Linked DNA regions of Magnetospirillum sp. XM-1. The protein of the gene in region 1 interacts with the protein of each later gene in a pairwise test. Links are inferred from orthologs where the notes say so. Each region holds a gene or a part of one and is shown on either strand. Other genes may lie near its edges.

What was found.
Region 2: the proteins of tsaE (region 1) and rlmB interact in binary tests that used the Escherichia coli proteins (3 or more experiments, as listed by UniProt). The link is inferred for Magnetospirillum sp. XM-1 from one-to-one orthologs.

The regions. Positions count from the first base shown.
Region 1 is NZ_LN997848.1:364,264-379,151, forward strand. The notes cover bases 1,939-4,913. They hold tsaE (tRNA (adenosine(37)-N6)-threonylcarbamoyltransferase complex ATPase subunit type 1 TsaE), read left to right. Parts: upstream 1,939-3,178; coding sequence 3,179-3,649; downstream 3,650-4,913. Other genes in these bases: XM1_RS01770 (DUF805 domain-containing protein), read left to right, coding at 1,939-2,224; XM1_RS01775 (tyrosine recombinase XerC), read left to right, coding at 2,238-3,182; XM1_RS01785 (aminoglycoside phosphotransferase family protein), read left to right, coding at 3,642-4,649; XM1_RS01790 (nucleotidyltransferase family protein), read left to right, coding at 4,646-4,913. Also shown: XM1_RS01760 (primosomal protein N'), read right to left, coding at 1-1,059; XM1_RS01765 (DUF484 family protein), read left to right, coding at 1,110-1,823; more of XM1_RS01770, read left to right, coding at 1,847-1,938; more of XM1_RS01790, read left to right, coding at 4,914-5,359; XM1_RS01795 (MarR family transcriptional regulator), read left to right, coding at 5,446-5,802; XM1_RS01805 (helicase-related protein), read left to right, coding at 6,081-8,507; XM1_RS01810 (hypothetical protein), read left to right, coding at 8,607-8,840; XM1_RS01815 (short-chain fatty acyl-CoA regulator family protein), read right to left, coding at 8,884-10,314; XM1_RS01820 (acyl-CoA carboxylase subunit beta), read left to right, coding at 10,483-12,021; XM1_RS01825 (acetyl/propionyl/methylcrotonyl-CoA carboxylase subunit alpha), read left to right, coding at 12,035-14,026; can (carbonate dehydratase), read left to right, coding at 14,023-14,682; scpA (methylmalonyl-CoA mutase), read left to right, coding at 14,823-14,888. UniProt on the Escherichia coli protein: Required for the formation of a threonylcarbamoyl group on adenosine at position 37 (t(6)A37) in tRNAs that read codons beginning with adenine.
Region 2 is NZ_LN997848.1:2,069,111-2,083,901, reverse strand. The notes cover bases 10-2,887. They hold rlmB (23S rRNA (guanosine(2251)-2'-O)-methyltransferase RlmB), read left to right. Parts: upstream 10-988; coding sequence 989-1,786; downstream 1,787-2,887. Other genes in these bases: XM1_RS09675 (hypothetical protein), read left to right, coding at 1,783-2,887; tuf (elongation factor Tu), read right to left, coding at 10-539. Also shown: more of tuf, read right to left, coding at 1-9; more of XM1_RS09675, read left to right, coding at 2,888-3,618; XM1_RS09665 (DEAD/DEAH box helicase), read right to left, coding at 3,866-6,118; XM1_RS09660 (hypothetical protein), read left to right, coding at 6,096-7,160; XM1_RS09655 (VacJ family lipoprotein), read right to left, coding at 7,797-8,711; XM1_RS09650 (PAS domain-containing sensor histidine kinase), read right to left, coding at 8,803-10,371; XM1_RS23930 (hypothetical protein), read left to right, coding at 10,624-10,785; XM1_RS09645 (bacteriohemerythrin), read right to left, coding at 10,795-11,196; XM1_RS09640 (chemotaxis response regulator protein-glutamate methylesterase), read left to right, coding at 11,336-12,436; XM1_RS09635 (hybrid sensor histidine kinase/response regulator), read right to left, coding at 12,556-14,448; XM1_RS09630 (response regulator), read right to left, coding at 14,445-14,791. UniProt on the Escherichia coli protein: Specifically methylates the ribose of guanosine 2251 in 23S rRNA.

The DNA.
Region 1 (14,888 bases):
CGCCGGGAAATTCCCCAGCCGGGCGCGCACCACCGCCATGTCGCGGGCGTGGTAGCAGACGTGGTCTTCCTGCTTGAAGGCCTGGTCGTGCTCCTCGTCCACCACGATCAGGCCCAGATTTTGGAACGGCAGGAACAGGCCCGATCGGGCGCCCACCACGATGGCGGCCTCGCCCGAGGCCACCGCCCGCCAGGTCTTGCGCCGCGTGGAATCGCCCAGGTCGGAATGCCACAAGGCGGGCTTGACCCCGAAGCGTTTGCGGAAGCGCTCCAGCCACTGGGCCGACAGCGCGATCTCGGGCAGCAGCACCAGCACCTGGCGGCCGGCGGCCAGGCATGCCGCCACCGCCTCGAAATACACCTCGGTCTTACCCGAACCGGTAACGCCGTCGATCAACTGCACCGAGAAGCCGCGATCCAGGGCGTCGACCAGGGCGTCGGCCGCCTCCTGCTGGGCCGGCGACAGCAGGGCGCGCTGCTGGGCGAGGTCGGGGGCTAAGAAAGCGGGGGGGGGTGGCAGTTCGACGGTTTCCAGCACGCCGGCCTCCACCAGTCCCTTGACCACCGCCGGCCCCACCCCGGCCTCGCGGGCCAGGTCGGCCGCCGACAGGGGCGGCAGGCGACCGGCCGCCTCCATCACCTTGCGCCGGGCGGGCGTCTCCTTGAACGCGGGAATGATTGCGGCGAGGCGAAGTGCCAGATGGGGGGCGGCGGGCTCCAGGGCCGAGGGCACGCTCATGGCCATCTTCAGCACCGCGCCGGGGGGCGCCAGAGTGTAGGACGCCACCCAGTCGACGAAGCGCCGGGTCACCTCGGGCAAGGGGGGCGCAGGCAGGCGACGGGCCACCGGGCGCAGCTTTCCCATCTCGACCTTGCCGTCGCCCGCCCCCCAGACCACCCCGGTCACCAGACGGTTGGCCAGCGGCACCTCGACGAACTCGCCCGGGCGTAGGGGCTCGAACCCCACGGCGTAATCGTAGGCTCCGCCCAAGGGCAGGGGCAGCATCACGGCGACGCGCTGACCTGGATTGAACAGGGAGGGGGTTGAAGTGGCGGACATGGCGTGCATAAGCTACGGAACAAGGGAGAACCAGGGAAGGGATATTGGTTATGGCGCGCAAGCGCGACGACGCCGCGTTGCATCTGCCGCTGCCCGACGAACGGCAGGTCATGGCATTCCTGCAGGCTCATCCCGACTTCCTGGTCCGCCACCCCGACCTGCTGCTGTCGCTGTCGCCCCCGTCGCGCTGGGCCGAGGACGACGGCGTGCTGGACATGCAGGTGTTCATGATCGAACGCCTCAGAGACGAGGTGGAGCGGGTCCGGGGCGCCGCCGAGCACCTGATCCACACGTCGCGCTCCAACATGTCCATCCAGACCCGCACCCATCGCGCCGTGCTGTCCATCCTGGGCGCCGAGAACATGGCCGAACTGGTGGAGGCGGTGTCCGACGACCTGCCGGCCCTGCTGGACGTGGACGTGGCAACGCTGTGCTTCGAGAAGACCGAGGAAGCGCTGCCCGAACTGATGGCGCCCGGCATCCTCACCTTGGCCGTGGGCACCGTCGCCCAGATCATGGGCGGCGCCGACCGCGACTGCGCGCTGACCGAGGAGATGCCGGGCGACCCCGCCCTGTTCGCCGGCGGCGCCGGCCTGGTGCAATCCTCGGCCGTGGTCCGCCTGTCGCCGGGCGGGCGGTCACCCGAGGGAGCGATGGCGCTGGGCTCGCGCCACGGGCGCACCTTCCACGCCGGCCAGGCCACCGAACTGATCACCTTCCTGGCCCGCGTGGTCGAAGGCTCGGTGCGGCGATTCGTGGGGTAGCTGTCTAGCGAGTGGGGGTTCGCATGGATTTCATGACCGCGGTAAAGACCTGCATCGGCAAGTACGCCACCTTCCAGGGCCGCGCCTCGCGCTCGGAATACTGGTTCTTCGCCCTGTTCAACATCATCCTCAGCATGATCGCCTCGGTGGTCGCCGGCGCTTCGCTGGGCGTGCTGTCGGTGTTGCCCGCCATCCTGATGATCGGCCTGTTCGTGCCCTCGCTGGCGGTGTCGGTCCGCCGGCTGCACGATCTGGGCAAGTCGGGCTGGTGGTTCCTGATCATCCTGATTCCGGTGATCGGCGGCCTGGTGCTGCTGTGGTGGTTCTGCCAGCGCGGCACCGAGGGGCAGAACATGTTCGGCAGCGATCCCTTGTGGACCGCGCTGATTCCCGCGCCGTAACCCGTCACGGGCCATGCCGCCGACCCCCATCCATTTCGCGGCCAAGGCCGACCTCGCCCGCGCGGTGGAGTCATGGAAGCAGTGGCTGGGGGCGGAAAAGCGCGCCTCGGGCCATACGCTGGACGGCTATGGCCGCGATCTGGCCGCCTTTCTGTCCTTCCTGACCGCGCATCTGGGGGCCGAGCCCGATCTGGCCGCCCTGACCGGGCTGGGAGCGGGGGATTTCCGCGCCTTTCTCGCGCGGCGCACCGAGGACGGGCTGGGGCGTTCCTCCCTGGCCCGGCTGATGAGCACGCTGCGCGGCTTCTTCAAGTTCCTCGACCGCCATGGGCTGGTCCACAACCCGGCCATCACTGCGGTGAAGTCGCCGCGCCCGCCCAAATCGGTGCCGAAGCCGCTGGCCCCCGACGAGGCGCTGGAAGCCTTGGCCAGCGCCGGCGAGCTGCATGACGAGCCCTGGCTGGCGGCCCGCGACGTGGCGCTGTTCACCCTGCTCTACGGCGCCGGGCTGCGCCTGGGTGAGGCCCTGTCGCTCCTGCGCTGCGACCTGCCCCGGGGCGACACCATGGTGATCACCGGCAAGGGCAACAAGCAGCGCGTGGTGCCCGTCCTGCCGGTGGTCCGGGATGCCATCGCCGATTACCTGAAGCGCCTGCCCTATCCCGCCGATCCCGACATGCCGCTGTTCCTGGGCGCGCGCGGCGGCCCGCTCAATCCCGGCGTGGTGCAGCGCCAGATGCGCCGCCTGCGCCTCTTGATGGGCCTGCCCGACACCGCCACGCCGCACGCGCTGCGCCATTCCTTCGCCACCCATCTGCTGGCCGGCGGCGGGGATTTGCGGACCATCCAGGAATTGCTGGGCCATTCCTCGCTGTCCACCACCCAGCGCTACACCGAGGTGGATTCCGCCCGTCTCACCCGCGTCTACCAGGGCGCCCATCCGAGGGCCAAGGCATGAGCCTCGTCATCTCCTTCGACCTTCCGGCCGAGGCCGACACCATCGCCTTGGGCCGCCGGCTGGCCGCCCTGGTGCGCCCGGGCGACGTGATCGCGCTTTCGGGCACGCTGGGCACCGGCAAGAGCACCCTGGCCCGCGCCCTGATCCGGGCGCTGACCGAGGACGACGAGGAGGTGCCCAGCCCCACCTTCACCCTGGTGCAGCAATACGACGCGGAGGCGGGGCTGGTCTGGCATTTCGACCTCTATCGCCTGGAGAAGCCCGACGACGCCCTGGAACTGGACATCGAGGAGGCCTTCGCCGAGGGTATCAGCCTGATCGAATGGCCGGACCGCCTGGGGCCGCATCTGCCGCGCAAACGCCTGGACGTTTCGCTGCAACAGGGTGAGGCCGGGCTGGGCCGCCACGCCACCCTGACCGCCTATGGCCCCTGGGCCGAGCGTCTTGGAGATTTCCTGCATGAGTGACCGCGAGGATTTGATCCGCTCCTTCCTGACCAAGGCCGGATGGGGGACGGCCCAGCGCGGCCGGCTGGCCGGCGACGCCAGTTTCCGCCATTACGACCGGCTGGTGCGAGACGGCCGCCCGGCGGTGATGATGGACGCCCCGCCGCCAAAGGAGGACGTGCGGCCCTTCGTGCGCATCGCGCGGCACTTGAAGGCGCTGGGCCTGTCGGCCCCCGAACTGCTGGCGGTGGACGAGGAGAACGGCCTGTTGCTGCTGGAAGACCTGGGCGACGGCACCTATACCCGCCTGCTGGAAGGCGGCCATGACGAGGCGGCGCTGTACGCGCTGGCCACCGACGTGCTGGCCGAGATCGCGGCGCGGCCCGACGCGCCCCTGCCCGGCACGCCCCCCTATGACGACGAGAAGCTGCTGACCGAGGCCTGCCTGCTCACCGACTGGTACATGCCCGCCATGGCCGGCAAGGATACCGACGCCGAGGCGCGGGCCGAATACGTGGCGATCTGGCAGCGGCTGTTCCCCGTCGCCCGCATGGTCCCCGACACATTGGTGCTGCGCGACTTCCACGTGGACAATCTGATGCTGCTGGACCGGCCCGGCCTCGCCGCCTGCGGGTTGCTGGACTTCCAGGACGCGGTGATCGGGCCACTCACCTACGACCTGATGAGCCTGCTGGAGGATGCGCGCCGCGACATCGACCCGGTGATGATCGAGATCATGAAGGGCCGCTTCCTCAAGCGCTTCCCCAACATCGACCGCGCCGTGTTCGAGGCGTCGTGGGCGGTGATGGCGGCGCAGCGCCACGCCAAGGTGATCGGCATCTTCACCCGGCTGTGCAAGCGCGACGGCAAGCCCGGCTATCTGGTCCACATCCCCCGCGTCTGGCGCCTGCTGGAGGGGGCGTGCCGGCATCCGGTGCTGGCGGAGCTGACCCGATGGCTCGACCGCCACATGCCGAAGGAAGCCCGGGGAGTGCCCAGCCCCCAGGAATCCAAGCCATGAGCGCCCACATCACCCACGCTATGGTGCTGGCGGCGGGATTGGGCCTGCGCATGCGGCCGATCACGCTCACCACACCCAAACCGCTGGTCAAGGTGGCGGGACGCACCATGCTGGACCGGGCGCTGGACCATGTGGCCCGCGCCGGCATCGACGACATCGTGGTCAACACCCACTGGCTGGCCGACAAGGTGGCCGAGCATCTGGCCGGACGGGGCGACATCACGCTCTCGCACGAGCCGGAGCTGCTGGAAACCGGCGGCGGCGTGGCCAAAGCCCTGCCCCACCTGGGCCATTCCTCGTTCTTCGTGGTCAACAGCGACATCATCTGGACCGACGGCGAAATGCCGGCGCTGGCCCGCCTGGCCCGCATGTGGGACCCGGACCGCATGGACGCCCTGCTGCTGCTGCAGAAAGTCGGGGACGCCGTGGGCTACGAGGGCAAGGGCGACTTCTCGCTGGACGCCGCCGACGTGCCCCACCGCCGGGGCGAGGCGCCAACCGCCCCCTACCTGTTCTCCGGCGTGCAGGTGCTGCACCACCGCCTGTTCGAGGGCGCGCCCGAGGGCAAGTTCTCGCTGAACGTCCTCTACGACCGGGCGGCGGCGGCCAAACGCCTGTTCGGACTGGTCCACGACGGCAAGTGGTACCACGTGGGAACGCCCGAGGCCCTGCCCGAGGTCGAGCGCCTGCTCTTGCCTCCACGGGTATGACAATTCGGTTGGGGGTCATTTGGCCCATTGCCCCCCGGCCCCGCCTCGGCTAAAAGATTTCGTCGTCGCAACGAATGAGTGGATTGATGGGCGTTACCCTGAAACCGGTGCAAGCTCTCGACCTCTGGCGCGGAGCCATCGTCGAAAGCGTCCGGCGCGACGCCCCCGACCTGTCGGCCCGCCAGATGGCGCTGCTGCTGACCGTCTATCTCACGCCCCCGCCCCACACGGTGCGCGGCCTGGCGACCACGCTCAACATCTCCAAGCCGGCCATCACCCGCGCGCTGGACAGGCTGACCGAGTTCGGCCTGGTCAAGCGCAAGGTGGACGACCAGGACCGCCGCTCGGTGCTGATCCAGCGCACGGTCAAGGGCTCGGTGTTCCTGCGCGAATTCGGCGACATCATCGTCGCCGCCGGCACGGACGCGGCCGAGGCGGGCTGAGATACCGCCTGTCATTCCGAGGCAAAGCCGAGGAATCTGAGTCTGTCGCGATCCAGCCAGTTCGGAAACAGCAGACCAGAATGAGATCCCTCGCATTGCTCGGGATGACAAACTGATTATGTGGAGAGAGGGTGGGAGACCGGACACGACCCGGACCGGAAATCGTTACGGCTGCTTCCTTCCGGACCTGACCGGGTTGGCGACGGGTCCGTCCATGCCGATCTCCCGGCGCGGACCATAAGAGCAACCGGCGGCCCATTGCAAGACCGATTCGAGTCATGACCCGCATTCTCGCCGTTCTCGGCCCCACCAATACCGGCAAGACCCATTTCGCCATGGAGCGCATGCTGGCCCATGCCAGCGGCATGATCGGCTTTCCGCTGCGCCTTTTGGCGCGCGAAAACTACGACCGCATCGTGCGGCTCAAGGGCGCGGCCCAGGTGGCGCTGATCACCGGCGAGGAGAAGATCGTCCCGCCGCACCCGCGCTGGCTGGTCTGCACGGTGGAATCCATGCCGCTGGACCGCCGCGTCGCCTTCCTGGCCGTGGACGAGATCCAGCTCTGCGCCGACCCTGAGCGCGGCCACATCTTCACCGACCGCCTGCTGCATGCCCGGGGCGAATCCGAGACGCTGTTCCTGGGCGCCGAGACCATCAAGCCGCTGATCCGCCGGCTGGTGCCGGGTGTCGAGTTCATGAGCCGGCCGCGCTTTTCCCAACTGACCCATGTGGGGGCCAAGAAGCTGGGCCGCCTGCCGCCACGTTCGGTGCTGGTGGCGTTCTCGGCCGCCGAGGTCTATTCCATGGCCGAGTTCGTCCGGCGAAGCAGAGGCGGCGCGGCGGTGGTGCTGGGCGCGCTTTCCCCCCGTACCCGCAACGCCCAGGTGGGCATGTACCAGGCGGGCGAGGTGGATTACATCGTCGCCACCGACGCCATCGGCATGGGGCTGAACATGGACGTGGACCATGTGGCCTTCGCCGCCCTTCGCAAATTCGACGGCCGCGCACCGCGCCCGCTGGAACCCACCGAGATCGCCCAGATCGCCGGGCGCGCCGGGCGGCACATGAACGACGGCACCTTCGGCACCACGCTGGATGCCGGGACCATCGCGCCGGAAATCGCCGAACAGGTGGAGACCCACCGCTTCGATCCCCTGAAGACCCTGTTCTGGCGCAATTCAGACCTGCGCTTCGCCTCGGTCCCCGCTTTGCTGGCCAGCCTGGACCGGCCGCCGGACAAGCCTGGGCTGCTGCGCGCCAGGGATGCCGACGACCAGCTGGCGCTGGCCGCGCTGGCCCAGGACGAGGAGGTCGTCCGCCTCGCCAACCACCCCGAGCGGGTGAAGCTGCTGTGGGAGGTCTGCCGCGTCCCTGATTTCCGCAAGGTGATGGACGAATCCCACACCCGCCTGCTGGGCCGCCTGTTCCGCCATCTGGCCGCGCCCAGGGGCAGGCTGCCCACCGACTGGCTGGCCGAAAACATCAAGCGCATCGACCGCACCGACGGCGAGCTGGACGCCATCGTCCAACGCATCGCCAACATCCGCACCTGGACCTATGTGTCGCATCGGACCGACTGGGTGGCGGATTCGGCCCATTGGCAGGAGGTGACGCGGGGCGTCGAGGACCGCCTGTCCGACGCGCTGCACCAGCGCCTCACCAACCGCTTCGTGGACAAGCGCACCGCCGTTCTGGTGCGGCGCATGCGCGACGACGGCGTCATGGAGTCCGAGATCGGGCCGGGCGGCGAGGTTCGGGTGGAGGGCGAGTATGTGGGACGCCTCAAGGGCTTTTGCTTCGAGGCCGACACGGCGGAGACGAATGCTGCGGCGCGGACCATGCAGGCCGCCGCCATGCGCGCCCTGGGGCCTGAGGTGGAGCGCCGGCTGGCGGCGGCCCTGGCCGACCCGCCCGAGGCCTTCGACCTGGGGCCGGGCGGCGTGGCGTGGCGCGGCGAGGTCCTGGCCCGCCTTGGTCCCGGCGCCGATGCCCTGCATCCCCAGGTGGAGGCGCCGCTGGGCGACCTGCTGCCGCCCAAGGGGCGCGAGCGCCTGCGCAAGAAGCTGGGCGAGGTGACCGGGATCTGGCTGGCCGCCCGCCTGCCCTCGCTGTTCCGCCTGGCCGGCGCGCCGCTGGCGGGTGCGGCGCGGGGACTGGCCCACCAGTTGGCCGAGGGGCTGGGTTCCATGCCGGCCGACGCATCCCTGGTCCGCTCGCTGTCCAAGGAGGATTCCCTGGCGCTGGCGCGCCTCGACATCCGGGTCGGGCGGCACGGCCTGTACATCCCCGCTCTTCTGAAGCCCAAGGCGCAAGCCTTGCGCGCCCTGCTGTGGAGCGTCCACGCGGAGCGTGCCGCCCCCGACATTCCCGGCCCCCGCCCGGCGGTGATGACAGCCGACGGCGCGCCGCCCGCCTTCTACGAGGCGGTGGGCTATGGCGTCCTGGGCAAGGTCGCCATCCGCCGCGACGTGCTCGAGCGCTTCGCCGCCCTGGCCCGCGCTTTCGCCCATCACGGCCCCTTCCAGCCCGACCACGAGATGCACTCGGCCTTGGGCCTTGGCATCGACGCCACGGAAAAAGCGCTCGAAGCCCTGGGCTATGTCCGCTCAGAGGAAGGGTTCAGGACAGGCAAAAAACCCCGGCGCAAGGCGCGGCCGGAAAAGCCCTCGGACTCGCCCTTCGCGGTGCTGAAGACGCCACGTTGAGGCGCCTCCTGTCACAGCCTTGTCACGGCATGGTCTCAGGCCATGTCACAGGACCCCGGCTATACTCGCAGTATCGGAATTGAGGCACAGGAGGCCGCAATGATTACGAAGAAGATCGCGACCGTAGCGCTGCTGTGCGTTGCCCTGCTCGGCACTTCGGCCTGCTCGAACATGAACACCCAGGCGCAGCGCGCGCTGTCGGGCGGCGCCATCGGCGCGGCGGGCGGCGCCGGCATCGCCTATATCGCCGGCGGCCCGGTCATCGGCGCGGCCCTGCTGGGCGGCGCGGCCGGCGCGGCGGTCGGTGCGCTGACCACGCAGAACGGGAAATAAATGAGTGTCGCGGTGAAGGCTTCGGCCTTCACCGCGCCTCGCGTCACGCGAACAGGTACGGCACGAAGGAGCGGTTGTTCTCGTCCACGCTGATATGGCTGCCGATGGGCGGAAAGGCCCGCTGGCGGCAATCGTCGCGCTCGCAGATGCGGCAGTTGACGCCGATGGGCACCGCCGCCTGTTCCGAGGCGAGGTCCAGGCCGGCGGAATAGACCACGTCGGCGGCGTAAGCCGTCTCGCAGCCCAGGCCCACGGCGAAATGGCGGTCGGGTCGCAGGAACGAGCCGCCGCGCTTCGATACCGTGCGGGCCACGCAGATATAGGAGATGGAATCGGGCATGCGGGCCAGCTGCACCAGGATCTTGCCCGGCCGGGCGAAGGCCTCGTGCACGTTCCACAAGGGGCAGGCCCCGCCGAAGCGGGTGAAGTGGAAGCGCGTCGCCGAATGCCGCTTGGTGATGTTGCCGGCCATATCGACGCGGACGAAGTAGAACGGCACGCCGCGCGCGCCGGGGCGCTGCAGGGTGGACAGGCGATGGGCCACCTGCTCGAAGCTGGCGCCGAAGCGGCTTTGCAGCTGCTCGATGTCGTGGCGCAGCAGCTTGGCCTGGTTGGCGAAGGCCATGTAGGGCATCACCAGGGCGCCGGCGAAGTAATTGGCCAGCCCGACCCGGCAGATGGAGCGCGCGTCGTCCGACGACAGCTTGGCGCCGGCCACCACCTCCTCGATCAGTTCGTGATAGGCCAAGAGCGCCACCTGATGGGCCAGCTGGAAGGTGCGGCTGGGCACCGACAGCAGCGCCGACAGCGACAGCGAGCCCGCGCCGGGCTCGAAGGTGCGCATGCCCGCCGTGTCGTCCTCGGCGACGATACGCACCCGCACGCCGTGGCGGTTCTCGAGATAGGCCACCAGGTCGTTGTGCATCTGGCCCAGGCGGAAGCCCTCGGCCTCGACCAGCGCCTCGGCGGCCTCGTCCAGGCTGCCGAAGTAGTTGTTGCAGTAGTAGAAGAAGTCGCGGACCTCCTCGTAGGGGAAGTGGGCATGGCCGCCCCGCTCTTCCCCCGTGGCCGAGGACAGGTTCTCGGTCAGCGACTGCATGCGCTCGTCCAGCTGGCGGAAGGTCTGGTAGAGCGTCAGCACCCGTTTCGCCAGCTCGGGCGAGGCCGACGCCGCGTTCCTGAGCTCCGACAGGCCGATGGAGCCCGAGCCGAACACCGGATCGTTCAGCGCCTCGCGCAGGTCGGCGACCAGACGGGATTCCTCGTCCTCCACCAGGGTGGCGAGGTCCACGTCCAAGACCTTGGCGATGCGCAGCAGCACCGGCACGGTCAGCGGACGCTGGTTGTTTTCGATCTGGTTGAGATAGCTGGGCGACACCTCCAGCAGCGCGGCCAGCGCCGCCTGGGACAGCTTCTTGCCGTCGCGCAGCCGCCGGAGCTTGTAGCCGAGAAACAGTTTCTTGTTCATGACCATAGGTTATAACCGCCCCCGCCGATCTTCGCAACCTTAGCAACTTTACAGGGCCGTGTTGCGAAGACCTTCGCAACACCGCCCTTTTCCCCGCGACTCCTGTTGCCACCCATGGGGCTTTGCGAATACACCCGACGCCAATGTCACTCTGCCCGCCGGAGGCCCGCGTCCATGCACGAAATCATTCAGCAGCTCGAGGAAAAGAGGGAAGGCGCCCGTATGGGCGGCGGCGAGAAGCGCATCGCCGCTCAGCACAAGCGCGGCAAGCTCACCGCGCGTGAGCGTATCGAGCTTCTCCTCGACCCCGATTCCTTCGAGGAATGGGACATGTTCAAGGAGCATCGCTGCACCGATTTCGGCATGGATTCCGAAGACAACATGATCCCCGGCGACGGCGTGGTCACCGGCTACGGCACCATCAACGGCCGTCTGGTCTTCGTCTTCTCCCAGGACTTCACCGTGTTCGGCGGCTCGCTGTCGGAAGCCCACGCCGAGAAGATCTGCAAGATCATGGACAAGGCGGTGCAGGTCGGCGCCCCGGTGATCGGCCTCAACGATTCGGGCGGCGCCCGCATCCAGGAAGGCGTCGCGTCGCTGGCCGGCTATGCCGAGGTGTTCCAGCGCAACGTCATGGCATCCGGCGTGGTGCCCCAGATCTCCATGATCATGGGCCCGTGCGCCGGCGGCGCCGTGTACAGCCCGGCCATGACCGACTACATCTTCATGGTCAAGGACAGCTCGTACATGTTCGTGACCGGCCCGGACGTGGTCAAGACCGTCACCCACGAGACGGTGACCGCCGAGGAACTGGGCGGCGCCATGACCCACTCCACCAAGTCGGGCGTCGCCGATCTGGCCTTCGAGAACGACGTGGAGGCGCTGCTGCAGCTGCGCCGCTTCATGGACTTCCTGCCCAGCTCCAACCGCGAGAAGCCCCCGGTGCGCCCCACCAATGACGGGCCCGACCGCATCGAGACCAGCCTCGACACCCTGATCCCCGACAATCCCAACAAGCCCTACGACATGAAGGAGCTGATCCTCAAGGTCGTGGACGAGGGCGACTTCTTCGAGGTGCAGCCCGGCTATGCCGGCAACATCATCGTCGGCTTCGCCCGCATGGAAGGCCGCACGGTGGGCATCGTCGCCAACCAGCCCATGGTTCTGGCCGGCTGCCTGGACATCTCGTCCTCCATCAAGGGCGCCCGCTTCGTGCGCTTCTGCGACGCCTTCAACATTCCGCTGGTGACCTTCGTCGACGTGCCCGGCTTCCTGCCCGGCACTTCCCAGGAATACGGCGGCATCATCAAGCACGGCGCCAAGCTGCTCTACGCCTATGCCGAATGCACGGTGCCCAAGATCACCGTCATCACCCGCAAGGCCTATGGCGGCGCCTATGACGTGATGAGCTCCAAGCACCTGCGCGGCGACGTCAACTTCGCCTGGCCGACCGCCGAGATCGCGGTGATGGGCCCCAAGGGTGCGGTGGAGATCATCTTCCGCAGCGATATCGGCGATGCCGAGAAGATCGCAGCGCGCACCGAGGAATACCGCCAGAAGTTCGCCAATCCCTTCATCGCCGGCCATCGCGGCTTCATCGACGACGTCATCATGCCCCGCAACACCAGGAAGCGCATCTGCCGCTCGCTGGCCATGCTGAAGGACAAGGACGTCAAGAATCCGTGGCGCAAGCACGGCAACATTCCGCTGTAAGGGGGACGATCGCATGTTTTCCAAGATTCTGATCGCCAACCGCGGCGAAATCGCCTGCCGCGTCATCAAGACCGCGCGCAAGATGGGCATCAAGACGGTGGCGGTCTATTCCGACGCCGACAAGGACGCCCTTCACGTCTCCATGGCCGACGAGGCCGTGCATATCGGCCCGGCGGCCTCGGCCCAGTCCTATCTGGTGGTCGACAAGATCGTCGATGCCTGCAAGCAGACCGGCGCCCAGGCCGTCCATCCCGGCTACGGCTTCCTGTCCGAGAAGCGCGAGTTCCAGGAGGCCCTGGCCAAGGCGGGCATCGCCTTCATCGGCCCCGACGCCCACGCCATCTTCGCCATGGGCGACAAGATCGAGTCCAAGAAGCTGGCCCGCGAAGCCGGCGTCAACACCGTTCCGGGCTATCTCGGCGTGATCAAGGACGCCGACGAGGCGGTGAAGATCGCCAAGGAAATCGGCTATCCCGTCATGCTGAAGGCCTCGGCCGGCGGCGGCGGCAAGGGCATGCGCCTGGCCTGGAACGACGCCGAGGCCCACGAGGGCTTCATCTCGGCCACCAACGAGGCCAAGTCGTCCTTCGGCGACGACCGCGTCTTCGTGGAAAAGTTCATCGAGCAGCCCCGCCACATCGAAATCCAGGTCCTGGCCGACGGCCAGGGCACGGTGCTGTACCTGGGCGAGCGTGAATGCTCGATCCAGCGCCGCCACCAGAAGGTCATCGAAGAGGCGCCGTCGCCCTTCCTGACGCCCGAGACCCGCAAGGCCATGGGCGAGCAGGCCTGTGCGCTGGCCCGCATCGTCAACTACAAGTCGGCCGGCACGGTGGAGTTCATCGTCGGCGGCGCCACCGGCGAGTTCTACTTCCTGGAGATGAACACCCGCCTGCAGGTGGAGCATCCGGTCACCGAGATGATCACCGGCCTGGATCTGGTCGAGCAGATGATCCGCGTCGCCTATGGCGAGAAGCTCTCCATCACCCAGGACGACGTCAAGCTGAACGGCTGGTCCATGGAGGCCCGCGTCTACGCCGAGGACCCCTTCCGCAACTTCCTGCCGTCCACCGGCCGTCTCACCCGCTACCAGCCGCCGGCCGAAAGCCAGCACGTGCGCGTCGACACCGGCGTCTACGAGGGCGGCGAGATCAGCATGTTCTACGATCCCATGATCGCCAAGCTGATCACCTACGGCCCGACCCGCGACGCCGCCATCGCCCACATGCGTCAGGCGCTGGACGAGTATTACATCCGCGGCCTGTCCCATAACATTCCGTTCCTGGCCTCGCTGTTCTCCAAGGAGCGCTTCGTCAAGGGGGCGCTCACCACCAACTTCATCGCCGAGGAATACGCCAACGGCTTCCACGCCAACGACCTGCCGGCCGATGATCCGACCGTGCTGATCGCCGTGGCCGCCGCCGCCAACCGCCGCATCGCCGAGCGCGACATCCGCATCTCCGGCCAGTTCCCCGGCCACGAGATGAAGGCGGGCGACGAGTGGGTGGTGGTGATCAGTGGCCAGTACCACGACATCGCCGTGCGCCCGGCCGAGAACGGCTTCGCCGTGACCATCGGCGGCGAGACGGTGGACGTCAAGACCGACTGGCAGATCGGCGAACCCCTGTTCCGCGCCGTGGTCGATGGCCGTCCGGTGTCGGTGCAGATCGAGCGGGTGGGGTCGGGGCTGCGCCTCGCCCATGCCGGCTCGCGCGCCGACGTGCTGGTGCTCACCCCGCACGCCGCCAAGATGAACAAGCTGATGCCCTTCAAGGCGCCGCCGGACATGAGCAAGTACCTGCTCTCGCCCATGCCCGGCCTGCTGGTCAAGCTGCTGGTCGAGGACGGCCAGGAGGTCAAGGCCGGCGAAGCCCTGGCGGTGGTCGAGGCCATGAAGATGGAGAACATCCTGAAGGCCGAGCGCGACGCCACGGTGGCCAAGATCCATGCCGCGGCAGGCGACTCGCTGGCGGTGGACCAGAAGATCATCGAGTTCGCCTCATGAGCAAGGTCCCGGGCATTGACCGCCTTCTGGCCAATAACAAGGCCTGGGCCGAGGAGACCGAGCGCACCAAGCCCGGCTTCTTCTCCCATCTGGCGGAGCAGCAAAGCCCGGGATACCTCTGGATCGGCTGCGCCGATTCCCGGGTTCCGGCCAACGAGATCGTCGGCCTGGAACCCGGCGAGGTTTTCGTTCACCGCAACGTGGCCAATCAGGTCCATCATGCGGACATGAACTGTCTGTCGGTGCTGCAATACGCCATCGACGTGCTGAAGGTGGAGCACATCATCGTCTGCGGCCATTACGGCTGCGGCGGCGTGCGGGCCGCGCTTCAGGACGCGCGGCTGGGCGTCACCGAGTACTGGATCCGTCCGGTGCGCGACATCTGCGAATGCCACCGGCACGAGCTGGACATGCTGCCCAGCGAGCCCGCCCGGGTGGACCGGCTGTGCGAGCTGAACGTCATGCAGCAGGTGCGCAACCTGTGCCGCTCGCCGGTGATCCAGGATGCCTGGCAGCGCGGCCAGCAACTGGAGATTCATTCCTGGGTCTACGGCCTGACCGACGGTCTGGTCCGCACCCTGGGTCCGGTGGTGGCCGGCTTGAAGTCGCTGGATGAGTTTGGTGCGTCGTACCTGATGCGTGGCGCGGCGTTTTAAAGAACTCCGTCCCGTCAGGGACGGCAAGGCCGAAGGCCGCCGCCGCTTATGCGGCGAAAGCCAAGCGAAGCGCCCGGCGACTGAGGGCGTCGAGGCGTGCCGGATTACGGCATGCCGATACAAGAAGATGGAGAAGGTCCATGAGCGAGTTCCCGAAGAAGACCGTTGCCGATTGGGAAGCCCTGGCGTCCAAGGACCTGAAGGGC
Region 2 (14,791 bases), 1.7 Mb from region 1 along the record:
TCCAGGGCGCACAGCGCCGAGCCCTTGACGATCGGAATGTCGTCGCCGGGGAAGTCATACGAGCTCAGCAGCTCGCGCACTTCCAGCTCGACCAGATCCAGCAGCTCGGGATCGTCGACCATGTCGCACTTGTTCATGAACACCACCAGGGCGGGCACGCCGACCTGACGGGCCAGCAGGATGTGCTCGCGGGTCTGGGGCATGGGGCCGTCGGCGGCCGACACCACCAGGATGGCGCCGTCCATCTGCGCCGCGCCGGTGATCATGTTCTTCACATAGTCGGCGTGGCCGGGGCAGTCCACGTGGGCGTAGTGGCGGTTGCTGGTCTCGTACTCGACGTGGGCGGTCGAGATGGTGATGCCACGGGCCTTCTCTTCCGGCGCCTTGTCGATCTGGTCGTAGGCGGTGAAGGTGGCGCCGCCGGTCTCGGCCAGGATCTTGGTGATCGCCGCGGTCAGCGAGGTCTTGCCATGGTCAACGTGACCGATGGTCCCGATGTTGCAGTGAGGCTTGTTGCGCTCGAATTTAGCCTTGGCCATTTTTCAACCCGTCCGATCGCGGCGCTGCCGCATGTGTCAAACCATGGTCCCGGTCGGGTACGGCGGCGGGGAGTGGAGCGGGTGAGGGGAATCGAACCCCCGTCATCAGCTTGGAAGGCTGTTGCTCTACCATTGAGCTACACCCGCCAGATCGTCCCGCTGGGCCGCACCGCCTGGTGCTCGACCTGAAGAAACCGTTCCCCGTCATCCGGCCCGAACCGGGGCACCCGGCCCTATTGGGGAGGATATTTGGTGGAGGGGGGAGGATTCGAACCTCCGTACTCATAAGAGGGCAGATTTACAGTCTGCTGCCATTAACCGCTCGGCCACCCCTCCACACCGTCATCCGGTTTTTGCCGGGGCGACGGGAGGGCTGTACTTATGGGAATTTCCGGGGGCTTGTCAATCCGAAAAGAGCAGGTTAAATGCCGATGCAACAGGAGAGCCCCATGAAAAAGAGAGACGAACGCAATCGCCCCCACGCCCAGGGCAAGGGAAGGCCCCAGCAAACCCCGCGTGGTGGAGGCGGAGGCGGCGGTTCGTCCATCTGGCTCTACGGCATTCACGCGGTGACTGCCGCCCTGGCCAACCCCGAGCGGCGCGTCCGCCGGCTGGTGGCGACGGCCGAGGCGGCCAAGGCCCTGCCCCCCTGCAAGGTGCCGGTGGAAGCCATGGACCGGGCCGACATCGACCGGCTGGTGGCGCCGGGCGCCGTCCACCAGGGCGTCGCCCTGCTGGTCGAGCCCCTGCCCGCCGTCACCATCGAGGACGTCATCCGCAGCGCCGAGATGGCGTCTTCCGCCCTGGTGCTGGTGCTGGACCAGGTCACCGATCCGCACAATGTCGGCGCCATCCTGCGCTCGGCGGCGGCGTTCGGCGCCCTGGCGGTGGTGGCTCCCGACCGCCACGCCCCCGACGAGACCGGCACCCTGGCCAAATCCGCCTCGGGCGCGCTGGAGCGCATGCCGCTGGTGCGGGTCACCAATGTGGTCCGCGCCCTGGAGGACCTGAAGAAGGGCGGCTTCTGGACCGCCGGTCTGGCCGCGGACGCGCCGAAGACCCTGGCCGAGGCCAAGCTGTCGGGCAAGGTGGTGCTGGTGCTGGGCGCCGAGGGCGAGGGCATGCGCCGGCTCACCCGCGAGCATTGCGACCATCTGGTCCGCCTACCCATGTGCGGCGAGATGGAAAGCCTCAACGTCTCCAACGCCGCCGCCGTGGCGCTTTACGAGATGCGGCGCGAGGGATGATCCCCGTCTGGCTCCTGGGCGTCGGGCAGATCGCCGTCGCCTTCGCCGCCGTGACCCTGGTGGGACGGCTGGTCCTGGCCGGACGCTTCGGCATGGGCGTGCAGGCCCTGGCCGGCTGGGGGGCGCTCTGCCTGCTTCTGACCCTGTGGGGGGTGCTGACGCCGCTCTCGCTGCGCATCCCCGCCACGGGCTTCCTGGCGGCCGCCCTGGCCGCCCTGGTCCTGACCCGGCGCCTGGCCTGGCGCGAGGACCTGGCCGAGGTCGGCCGCCTGCTGCCGCTCGCCCTGCCGCTGCTGGCGGTGCTGGCCCCCATGGAGCCGTCCCAACTGGACGTCTTCGCCCTGATCCTGCCCAACAGCGCCTATCTGTTCGACCACGGGGTGTTTCCCACCGCCGCCGGCCCCCTGGCCCATTCAGACGCCCCGGTCGCCCCGTACAACGTCGCCCTGCTGCCGTTTCTGGGCTCCCTGGCCGGCGGAGGCTTCGCGCCCGCCGGCATCGCCCAGGCCACGGTCTGGCTGCATCTGCCCGCCGCCCTGATGCTGGGCCGCGCCTTGAGCGACGGCCGGCGCCCCGGCTGGGGCATGGCGGCGTTCGGATTGCTGTTGGCCACCGCCATCAATCCCGGCTTCGTGCCGCGCGTCTCCTTCGCCGGCTACGGCGAGGCGCCGCTGGCCATCACCCTGATGGCCGCCCTGTGGCTGGGATCGCGCCTGCTGGAAGCCAGGCAGCCCGAGCCCCGCCTGCCGACCGCCCTTGCCCTGGTGCTGGCATCGCTGATCGCCGTCAAGCAGCAGGGGATCGGCCTGTTCCTCTCCCTGGGCCTCGCCGGCCTGCTGATGGGTCTCGGCCAGCCGCGCCAGCAATGGTGGCCCCGCCTGCGGCCGCTGGTGCTGGCCGCCCTGCCCGCCCTGGCGCTGTACCTGGCGTGGCGTGCGCATGTCGTCCTGCGCTTTCCCACCGGAGAACTGGTCAGCGACGTGAAGGGCGCCTGGCGCGACGCCCACCTGGTGGAGATCCTGCGCGACATGGCCTGGGTCGCCAAGAACAAGGCGTTCCAGTTCGGCCTGTTCGCGGTGGTGATCGGCCTGGCGATCAGACCGCCCGCGGCGACATCGGCTATGACCCGGACCATGCTGCGGCTCACCGCGCTGACCATGGCGTTCTTCACCCTGTTCCTGATCGCCACCTATCTCCTGCATTTCGGTCGCGAGCATTCCTATTTCCGCTACAACACCCAACTGTCCCTGGCGGCGCTCCTGGCCCTGGTCATGGCGGCGCGCGACCTGGCACGAGGACGCCCCGCGCCGCCGCCCCTGGTCCGGCGCCTGCTGGCCGGCACCGCCATCGCGCTGATGCTGGGCACCCCGGTGGCCGCCGAAATTCTGCTGCGCTTCGACCGCGACCAGCCCCAGCCGCAATTGCGCTTCCTGGCCCGCGGCCTGGCCGCCGAGATTCCCTCCGACGCCCGCATCGCCCTGATCCTGCCCGGGGACAATTCCACCAGCGGCATGGCCTTGGAATCGCTGCTGCGCAACACCCATCCCCGCCGGCCGGATCTGACCGTGACCCACGTCCAGACGCCGACCAGGCGGACCCTGGCGGAAATGGAGGCGAAGGGCTTTACCCTGGCGCTGGTGTCGTGCACGGATTCGGCCGCCCCACTGGGACTTGGCCCCGACCTGCCGGCCCGTTCCGCCCTGCTGCTGCGGCTGGAGGGGGAAACCTGGAAGCCGGTGCGGACCTGGACCTATCCCGCCACGGGCAAGCGCGGCAAATGGGGCTGGACGAATTTCATCGCCGAGGAGCCGTTCTGCATGGGATTGGAGTAATCCGTTCCCCCTTGCGAAGGGCGGAGTTCGCCTCTAATTTCCCCCCGACGCCGGTTTAGCTCAGCTGGTAGAGCACCTGATTTGTAATCAGGGGGTCACGGGTTCGAACCCTGTAGCCGGCACCAAAAATTTGATGCATTTCAACACACTAAGAAGGCCCGATCTCGCGATCGGGCCTTTTGCTTTCCCTCGTCCTCAGGAAGTCCCCCTATTGCCCCCGTTGGGCAGAGGATCGGCGGACGCGAGGTTAGCTGGCCGCCTCCAGGGCCACATCCTCATCCACGATCGCCTGCATGTTGAACTTGGCGACCAGACCGGCCAGCGTGGCGTTCTCTGTCATCTCGTCGTGTGGGATCAGGACATAGCGCCAGGGCTTGCCGCCATAGGAGGCCGCATGCCGGGTGGCGTAGCCGACCCAGGTTCGGGCGGCGGTGGCCTTGGCCTGCACCGTGTCATCGGTCATGTCCTTGCGGGCCTTGATCTCGACGATCAGCTTCTCGGTGGCGGTCTCCACCACGAAGTCCGGCTCGTATTTTTCGTGGCGCCGGTACTCGATCTGAAACTGCTTCGGCCCAGGCTTCACCCAGCGCTCCACCTTCGGCTCGTGGGTGTCGATCAGGACCGCGAATAGGCGCTCCTCGTTCGACTGGAAAGACTGGTGCGGGAAGACGCACTTGGTGAAGCCGTCGAAGACATGCTTCCTGGTGTCGCCAGCCGGCACCACCGGCTTGCGGAAGTCCCGAACTGCCTTGGGGTCCGTCACCTTGAAGGCGAGCGGCTTGAGCAGGGTGAAGCCTTTGGACACCTTGCCAACGTAGCGCGTCGGCGTCTCCACGTAGTGCGCCATCATCTGGCTGAAGATGGTGTCGGCAAGCATCTTGCCCTGGGTCAGCAGGACGTTCTCGACGTCATCATCCTCGCTGAGATAACCGCGCAGGTGGGCGACCATCTGGCCCGCCAGCTTGTAGAGCAGATCGGCCGTGGCGTCGTAGTCCACCTCGTCGTGGTCGATCAGGTGGGTCACCAGATAGTCTTCGAACCGCTCCTCGCGGCGGTCGGCCAGCGTGCGGGCGATGGTGCGGCGCCGCTCGGTCCGAAGCTCGTGGATGGTGATTTCCATCGACATCGGCTGCGGCGTCAGACGATCCAGGCCGGTAAGATCGAAGTCGGAGAAGCTGAAGGTGACCTCGCTGGTCGGCAGAACCACGATCTCCGGGATCTCGATGGTCTGCTCGGCCACCTTGGTGGTGACGGTGGCGACGATGGCGCCGACATCGGCGGCGGCGATGACGCCTTCCAGGGTGCCCTGGGCCGGGCGAGTGATCTCGGCCACACGCTGGGCGATCTTCTCCTGCACCTCGGGCCTCTTCAACTGGTCGAGGTTGGGAAGCTCGCGCTCCATCTGGCGGATGACCTGCAAGGTTACGTTGGCCACCGTGCGGGCCTCTTGGGTGTCGAAGATCGGCGCCGGAGCAGGCTTATCCGGGGAGGCCTCCACCTTGCTGGTCAAGACGGTCTCCAGCACCGTGGGGGATTCAAGGAGAACCGCCCCTTCCAAGGACACGTCGCCGCCATTGCCGATCTGGACGGCCTTCACCTTGAGCGGCGAACCATCCTCGCGGGCCTGGCGAATCACTTCATCGAATCGGTCATGCGCGATCACCGTCAGGGTGTCGACCGCCTCGACGCCGGTACGGGCGCCGTAGGGCAAGCGCAGGCCACGGCCAAGGGTCTGCTCGGTCAGGATTTCCGAAGCCGAGGCCCGCAGGGGCACGATGGTGTAGAGGTTGGTGACGTCCCAGCCTTCCTTCAGCTTGTTGACGTGGATGACGATTTCGGTCTTGCCGTCCTTCTCCAGTCCAACCAGCTTCTCGGCGGCCTCGTCGCTCTCCTCGCCTTTCAAGGCCGAGTGAACCTCGATCACCCGGTCCTTGTAGCGCCCGCCAAAGAACTTGTCGTCCTCGACGGTCTCTCGGATTTCCCGCGCATGGGCGGTATCCTGGGCCACGACCAGCATGAACGGATGGACCAGCGGGCGCCCGGTCTCGCGGGCATAGATGTCCAGTTCGACCTTCACGTTTTCGTGGGCGTGAACGCCATCCTCCAGCTTGATCCGCTCCAGTTCCTTGGGGCTGACCGAGGACGGGTTGAAGTTGGCGCGGGTGGCAACGGCCGGTTCCTTCACGAACCCGTCTTCCATGGCCTCGGCCAGACCGTACCGGTAGATGACGTTGGCGAAGTCGACGGACTTGGCACCCACGGTCTTGGGCGTGGCGGTCAGTTCCAGACCCAGGATCGGCTTCAGTTCGGCCACCGCCTTCATGCCCGCCTTGGCGCGGTAGCGATGGGCCTCGTCCATCAGCATGACAAGATCGGGCAGACCTGCCAGGTAGTCGAAGTAGCTTTCGCCGATGTATTCCTGCAGGGCCTTGATGCGGCCTGCGTCCTTATTGATCTTGTCGACGTTGAAGATGTTGATGATCACGTCGGCGTCGAACATCTCGCCCTGGCGGCGCAGGCCCTTGCCCTGGTCCCAGTTGTCGCCCGTGACGATGACCGGCGGGTTCTGGGCAAACTCGGCGATGCCCCGGAAGACGTATTTCGCCCCAGTGGGCGACGGTTCCTCGCTGGCGCCACTTTCACCTGTCCGAGCTTATGTCACGCTATACGCACTCCACAGATCTCTCGACAACGGCATCACCCTCGAGCTCTACAACATTGCGCGCAATGAGGTCGGCGGATTGGTGGCGCACCGGATTGACAGCTCTCCCGAAGCCTACGAACGCGATTTTCAGCCCCCACGGACGGCCGACGCCACCTGGGCGACGGTCGAGCGCAGGGAGGTTTCCGCAGCTGCTTTCATCAAGAACAAAATCAAAGACCGCTTCTACAGAACGGCTAATGAGTACCGCGTCGCACGCATCAAGGTGTTGCCGTCGGTCCTCTACTACGATGCAAGTCCGGGCCTGGCGCCTTTTGGAGACCTCCATCAGGTCGAGCGGTCCCGGCGTGAGGGGTGTTCGCCCGTCATGCCGAACCTGAAACTATTGGCAGCGACTGGAAACCCGTACCCCCGCGACCGATTGGACCGGAGTGTCCTAACTAACGAAAGCTATCGGCCGATGGTCGACATAGCATTCCACACATGGGAATTTTTGAAGAAAAGGGGGGGCGTCATCGAGCTTGCATGCCTCGCGGACCACCTTTGGTGCTACGGCATCGGCCGCGATGACCACCCGACACTTTCCATTCCGCAGGTTCTCAACCAGGGCAGCCCGCAGATCGTCAGACGTCCAACAGGGAAGGCCCGTGCGCACCATATGCCCGACACCCTTCGAATCTGGATACCGGGAAGCCAGTTGTGCCAGGGAACGATGCAGGTTCTCCCCCACCTTTACCGGGTTGGAGAACATCGCACGGGCGTATCCAAGCGCCTGATCGAGCACCCCAGCCATCGTCGCGTTGCCGTGGAGCTTGGCTTCCACCACGGTCGGGGTGCCATCAGCTTCGACAAGCGCCACGTCAATCCTGCCCCGACCTAATTGGGCTTCCATCTCCGCTTCTGGCCCCACGCCTTTCACGGGCTCGTCCTGCACCGCGATTTCGCGCCCCAGCAGAAGCCTTGGCCCAGAGAAACGGGGGGAATTTAACAACTCCGGCGCCCCAGCGAGCGCATCTTGAAGACGCTCTTCAAAAGCAAAAGACATGAGATGCATCGCTCCTTCGCCAAAATCCATCGCGTTGCGGTCTGCCATTTGGGCTGGCAAAAGTTCTCACGACGGCGCCCCCCCCCCCCCCGTAAACACCGCACCACCCAACGCTTGCCAGCCCCGAAAGCCGCAGTCCATGCTCGCCTTCTCCGGCGCGGCGAACGCTGTTGGCATCGCGATAATCTTTCCTCCTCAACAGCCCTGGCGGTCCCCGGTTAGTCCTCGGGGGACAGTAGGGGACATAGGTACCCCATGGTATGCAGGGGGGAGGAGTGATGTCGCGGGTCAGTCCTTGCACATCCTCGTAAGCCTTGCCCTCGAGCTCTTCTTCACCGCATGGTCACCCTTGGTTCCGGGACTTTGTAATCAGGGGGTCACGGGTTCGAACCCTGTAACCGGCACCAGAATGCAAGAAAGGGGCGGTCCCGTGGGACCGCCCCTTTTGGCTTTCGGTCCGGCTGGCCGATCCTATTTGCCGGGCTCGACGAATTCGACGGCGCTGGGCTTGACCTCGTCGTCCTTGGGCGTGGCGGTGCCGTGGCCCTCGGCCGCCTTGGACGGTGCGGCGGCGGCGGCCGGAGAGGTCCCGGCGGCGGGGCTGGCGGCGGGAGCGCCGTTCGCCGATTGCCCCGGCGGCGTCGCCCGGCTGTCCTTCTGGCCGTTGAGCGCGGCCTGGATGGAGGCGTTGCGGAACTGGCGATACAGGCTGCGGATGGCGGCGTACTCGTCAATGGAGGTCCGCCGGATCTCCTTCATGGCGTCCAGATGCTCGGTCCTGGTATCGACGATGTCGGCGCCCATGGTGACGTTGTTGACCACCCCCAGCCCCTGGGAGGCGAAGACCGCGCCCGTCGGCTCGGCGAAATAATCGGCGACCCGCGCCGTGCCGTCGCGCAAGCTGGACGGACCGAAGAACGGCAGCATCAGGTAGGGGCCCTCATCCATGCCCCACACGGCGAAGGTAACGCCCATATCGGTCTTGTGGCGCTTGGCCCCGCCGCTTTCGGCCACCACGTCCTGGGTGCCCAGCATGCCGAAGGTGGAATTGATCATGAAGCGGCCCAACGCGTCGGCGGCCGCGGCGGGATTGCCCTGCAGCAGATCATGTCCGGCGGTGTAGGGTTCCTGCAGATTGGCCAGGAGGTTGTGGACGGCCTGGCGGAACCAGGCCGGAAGCGCGTCGCGATAGGCCTCGGCGACGGGCTCGGCGATATTGCTGTCGAGGAACATGTTGACGTCGTAGATGGCCCGGTTGGTCGGTTCCAGGGGGTCGTTGACGGCCTCGGCCTCGGCGCGATCCTCGGGATCCTCGGGCAGCGTCGCGCAAGCCGACACCATCGAGACCGCCATGGCAGCCGCCACGGAAAGCAGACGACGCCTCATCGTAAAAGACCTCCAACCGGTGGAACCCCGGCGGGCACATCCAATGCACACCGCCCCCCGGGCCGGCATAATATCCACTCCGGCCCCGAGGTCAAACGTCATATGGGCAGGGCAAGTCCAGGGCAAAGACCGAACCTCTCCCAAAGACAGAGCGGACCGAAACGGAGATACCCAGGATTCGGGCGATTCGCTCGACAATGGCCAGTCCCAGTCCTAATCCTTGGTCGGCGCGCCGGGTCGGATTGTTCAACTGGTAAAGCTCTTCGAAGATGAACGGCAGGTTTTCCTCGGCGATGCCGATGCCGCTGTCCCAGACTTCGATGCGGATGCGGCCCTGGCGGCGGCGGCAGCCGATGACCACTCCCCCCCGTTCGGTGTAGCGGACGGCGTTGGACACCAGATTGCCCAAAAGGCGCTCCATCAATGTCGCGTCGCTCTCGCAGGCCAGGGCGGTCTTGACCACCCGCAGGCTCAAACCCTTGGCTTCGGCGGTCGGACGGCTGGCGGCGGCCACCTGGTCGAGCAACTCTCCCAGCGGGATGCGGCTGCGGGTCACCGTCATGCCGCCGGCATCCAGGCGCGACATGCTGAGAAGCGCCTTGAGCTGGCGCGACAGCTGATTGGCGCATTGCTTGGCCTTCACCCCCGGTTCGGGCTGGCGCTCGGCCAGGATGGCGCAATACATCTGCAGCGCCTGCATGGGCTGGCTGAGGTCGTGGCTGGCGGCGGCCAGGAAGCGCGACTTGGAGGCCGAGGCGCGCTCGGCCGCCTCCTTGGCCTGACGCAGCTCCAATTCCGTCTGCTTGCGGTCGGTGATGTCGATGGCGGCGCAAATCAGGCCGATGGTCTCGCCCCGGGCGTCGTAGAGACGGCGCGCGATCAGGTCGAAATATTGCGGCCTGGGCATGGCCAGGCTTTGGACCTGCACGTCGCAGCGCACCGAGACGCCCGTCTCGATCACGCCGCGATAGATGGCGCACAGCTGATCGGCCGTGTCGCGGGTGAAAAGGTCGTATTCGGTCTTGCCGATCAGTTCCGCGTCGCCGAATCCGACCTGGCAGGAATGGGCCCAGGTGTAGCGCAGATCCAGATCCAGGGTGAAGGCCACCGAGGTGCCCAGCTCCATGGCCAGGCGGAAGCGCTGCTCGCTTTCGGCCAGGGTCTCCAGCGACACGTCCAGCTGACGCCCGAGGAACTCCGCCAACCGCTCGGTCAGCGACTGCTTGGCGGCGTGGGCCTGTTCGAGCCGCCCCAGAGCGTCGCTCAGGCGGGTCTTGGATTCGATCAGATCGGAAATCTCGGTGAAGGTGATGAGCACGGCCCGGGACTCGCCCGAATCGATATGGATGGGCATCGCCTGCAGCCGGAGCCAGACCCGCTCGCTTCCCCGGAGGATTCCCATCACCATGGGTCCCGCCGGCTGGCCCGTGGTCAGGGCCAATGTGGCGGGATGGTCGGCATTGGTCAGCGGCGGCCCCTCGAAACGGGTGGCGTCCCAATCCTCGACGTTGCAGGTCTTGCCGATCAGGTCCTCCAGGCTTTGGCCGAGAATCCGCGACGCGGCGGCATTGGCGAAGATGATGCAGCGCAGGGCGTCCTGAACCACCACACCCTCGGCCATGGTCGCCAGCAGGGTCCGATGAAAGTCGGTAGTTGCCATGGAGGGCTGCACGCTTGCCTCTCGGGTCGAAGGAACCGGCCGGAATTAGGGCCCCTTGCCATCGGCCGCGTCAAGCCCCCTCGCCGACCGGCCCCGCCGCCGACCGCAAGCCGTGGTGGTTTTACCCCCGGGAAGGTCTCTCCGGCGTCATCGTTGCGATATCCCGACCCGAAACGGTCATGGCGCCGTCATGGATCCGTCGCACTCCACCGCTATTCTCCGCCGCGCCAACGGCAAATAGGGAGAGGTACTGTGGCGGGCGAAAAAGCCAAGCGGCGCGAATGCCGGGACTGCACCTACTGGAGCGGATGGAATTGCACCATCGGCGACGTCTTCACGGAGAAAAAAGAAAGTCGCGGATGCGATTTCTTCATCCGCGACAGTCTGCGATACGCCTTCTTCGCGAAGGTCTGATGCTGGGGCTCAGCTCCCCGCCTTGACGACGGGGACGAATTTCATGTCTTCGACCAGAATGTGGTCCAACAGCCATTCCCGCAGATAGTCGTTCACCCGGATTGCGGCCTCCCGGCTGGGATTGACCATGCATCCTCCCACCAACTCGCCGAGGAAATGGCCGAACTCGGTGTGGGTCAGGGCATGGTCCGCCGCCTCGGCATAGCCCACGCCGGCCATCAGCCTCTCCTCGCGGCTGAAGTGGTAATCGGTATAGTCGACCAGGGCGTCGATGATCATGCCGATCCGCCCCAGGTCGCCGGTACCGTCGAGCATGGCATCTAGATCGTTGATAAGATCCACCAGCCGGCGATGGTCCTCGTCCACCTCGGCGATGCCCGTCTCGTATCGTGCGTTCCACTCGATCTTCATAGGGCCAGATACTTACATACCTAGGACATAACATCAAGCCACCGTAGCGCATGCCGGCCCTGCCCCACCCTGCATGGACAAGCGCGGAAAGGGGGCGCTACCATCGAACATGAGTGAATTCCGCATCTAAGGGCTCTGCATGATTCCCGGGTCTCCCACGCCTTCCGCCGCAGGCGCCGTCAAGGTCATGCTGGTCGATGATTCCGCCATTGTCCGTGGCCTGGTGGCCCGCATCCTGGCCGAGGACCCGGCCATCACGGTGGCGGCCCAGGCCTCCAACGGCGAGCAGGCCATCGCCGCCCTGGCCCGCACTCCGGTGGACGTGGTCGTCCTGGACATCGAAATGCCGGTGATGGACGGGCTGACCGCGCTGCCCGGCATCCTGAAGGCGGTGCCCGGCATACGGGTGATCATGCTGTCCTCGCTGACCCAGCGGGGTGCCAGCGTGACCTTCCAGGCGCTGCGAGCCGGCGCCGCCGACTACATCCCCAAGCCCTCGGCCAGTTCGGAAATGTCGGGAGCGGGCGGGTTCAAGCGCGAGCTGACCGACAAGATCAAGAGTCTGGCGGCGCGCAAGCTGCGCCCCACCGTGACCGCCCAGCCGGCCGCCGCCCTTCGTCCGGCCGCCGCTCCGCCGCCCCGGCCCGCGTCCATTCCGCCATCGGGGCCGGTGGAGGTCCTGGCCATCGGTTCGTCCACCGGCGGACCGCAGGCGCTGTTCGACATCTTCGGCAAGCTGCGGGGAACAAAGCCCCGCATCCCCATCCTGATCACCCAGCACATGCCGCCGACCTTCACCGGCATCCTGGCCGAGCATATCACCCAGACCAGCGGGCTGGTCGCCGCCGAGGGCAAGGATGGCGAGAAGATCGTCGCCGGCCGGGTCTACGTCGCCCCGGGAGGCAAGCACATGCTGGCCGAGCGCAAGGGGGGCGAAATGCTGATCAGGCTGTCGGACGCGCCGCCGGAGAACTTCTGCAAGCCGGCGGTGGACCCCATGTTCCGCAGCGTGTCGGCGGCCTGGGGCAACCGCGCCGTGGCGGTGGTGCTGACCGGCATGGGCAGCGACGGAGCCAAGGGCGGCCGGGTGGTGGCCGAGGCCGGCGGCCAGCTCTATGCCCAGGACGAGGCCACCTCGGTGGTCTACGGCATGCCGGGCGCCACCGCCCAGACGGGGCTGTGCAAGGCGATCCTGCCGCTGGCCGAGATCGGCGATCTGATCCGCAAGCTGGCCGGCTGAGGGGGATGCGGGCGGGACGCCCGCGCTCCCAGGTCGGCTGAGGGATGCGGGCGGGACGCCCGCGCTCCGGCCACGGCCTTTTCCCTTGGAGCGCGGGCGTCCCGCCCGCATCCCCTTTGTCACAGATCGAGCACGCGCCCCACCGCCGCCAGCGATCGGGTCCACAATTCGGCCAATTCCTCGGCCTGGGCGGCGGTGTTCGGATCCTCGGCCCGCGCCGCGTCCTCCACTGCCCGGCATTTGGCGGCCAAAGGCCCCAGATGAAGGCTGGAGGCGGCGCTGGCCATGCGGTGGGCCAGTTGCCCGGCTTCGGCCAGCCGCCCGGCCTGGGCATGGGTGCGCAGCGCCGCCAGATCGGCCGAGGACGAGGAGCGGAACAGCTCCACCAGCCCCACCAGGCGGTCGCGGCCCAGGTCTCCCATGTCCGACAGCAATCCGGGCACGCCCACCAGCCGCGGCTCGGGGGGCGGTTCCGCCGCCCCCTCCCCCAGTTCGCCCAGCAAGCGTCCGATATGGTCGAAGTGGAACGGCTTGGCGAGGCAGCCGCGAATGCCGGCCTCGCGCCAGCGCGCCTCGTCCTCCTTCACCGGATTGGCGGTCAGCAGGTAGAGCGGCGGCGTTCCGGCATCGCCGGGCAGGGCGCGGATGGCCCGGGCGGTCTCGATGCCGTCCATGCCGGGCATGCGCATGTCCAGCAGCACCAGATCGAAGCCGCCTTGCGCCGCCGCCTCGACGCCTTCGTAACCGTCGCGGGCGCACACCACCTGATGGCCGCGCCGTTCCAGCAGACCGGCCGCCACCTCGCGGTTGACCTCGTTGTCGTCCACCAGCAGGACGCGGCAGGGCCGCTCCGCCGCGTTCCGTTCGCCGGACGGCGCCTCGGCGGGGGCGAGCGGCAGGTCCACCCGGAAGGTGGTGCCCTGGCCCGGCAGGCTGTCATAGCCGATCACGCCGCCCATCAGGTCGACCAGACGCTTGCAGATGGCCAGCCCCAGGCCGGCGCCGTCGAAGCGCCGGGCGGCGCCGCTGTCGCCCTGCCAGAATTCGGTGAACAGCTGCGCCCCGATCTCCGGCGCGATGCCGATGCCGGTATCCTTGATCAGGAAGCGCAGAACCTGCCCTTCGCTGGCGGCCAGAGGCTCGACGCCGATCTCCACGCCGCCGCGATCGGTGAACTTGATGGCGTTGCCGACCAGATTGAACAGGATCTGCCGCAGCCGCAGGCGGTCGCCCGCCACCTCGCGCCGCACCCCCGGCCCGAACCGGCACGACAGCGCCAGGTCCTTCTCGGCGGCGCGCGACGCCAGCACCAGACGCACCTCCTCGACGGTGTCGAGCACGTCGAAGGGCTCGACGGCCAGGGTCATGCCCTCGGCGTCCAGGCGGGAAAAATCGAGGATGTCGTTGACCAGCCCCAGCAGCAGCTCTCCCGACGACACCAGGGTCTGGGCGAAGGCCTGCTGGCGCGGGTCCAGATCGGTTTCCAGCAGCAGGCGAGCCATGCCCAGCACCCCGTTGAGCGGGGTGCGGATCTCATGGCCCATCATGGCCAGGAACACCGACTTGGCCCTTGCCGCCTGCTCGGCGCTGTCGCGGGCGTCGCGCAGCACCTCCTCGCCCATCTTGCGCTCGATGGCGTAGCGCACCACCCGAGACAGGATGAAGGCGTCGCCCAGGCCCTTGACCAGATAATCCTGGGCGCCGCGCTTCAAGGATTCCAGGGCGATGGCGTCGTCGTCGTTGCCGGTCAGCACCACCACCGGCAGGCTGGGCGCCGCCTGGGTCAGGGCGTCCAGGGTGGCGATTCCCGACGAATCCGGCACGCCCAGATCGGCCAGCACCACGTCGAAGCTGGAGATGCGGTCCGACAGCCGCTCCACCGCCTGGGCGAGGCGCCCGACCACGGTGACCTCGAAGGACGTGGTCTTGACCCGGCGCAGCATCTGGACGACCAGCCTGGCGTCGGCGGGATCATCCTCCAGCAGCAGGACGCGGATGGGCAGCGTGCTCATGTGGGCAACTGGGCGGTGCCGAACCAGAAATCCCCGATGGAATGGATGGCGGCGGTGAAGGCCTCCACGTCCATGGGCTTGGACACGTAGCTGCTGGCTCCCAGGGCATAGGCCTTCTTGATGTCGCGCTCGGCCCCCGAGGTGGAGAGAATCACCACCGGAATGGAGCACAAGGCGGAATCGGCGCGGATTTCCTCGAGGATCTCGTGGCCGTTACGGCCCGGCAGGTTGAGGTCGAGCAGGATCAGGTCGGGGCGCGGGGCCTGGGAATGGGCCTCGTCCCGGCGCAGGAAGCCCATGGCCTCGTCGCCGTCCTTGACGTGATGCAGGCGGCAGCTATGCC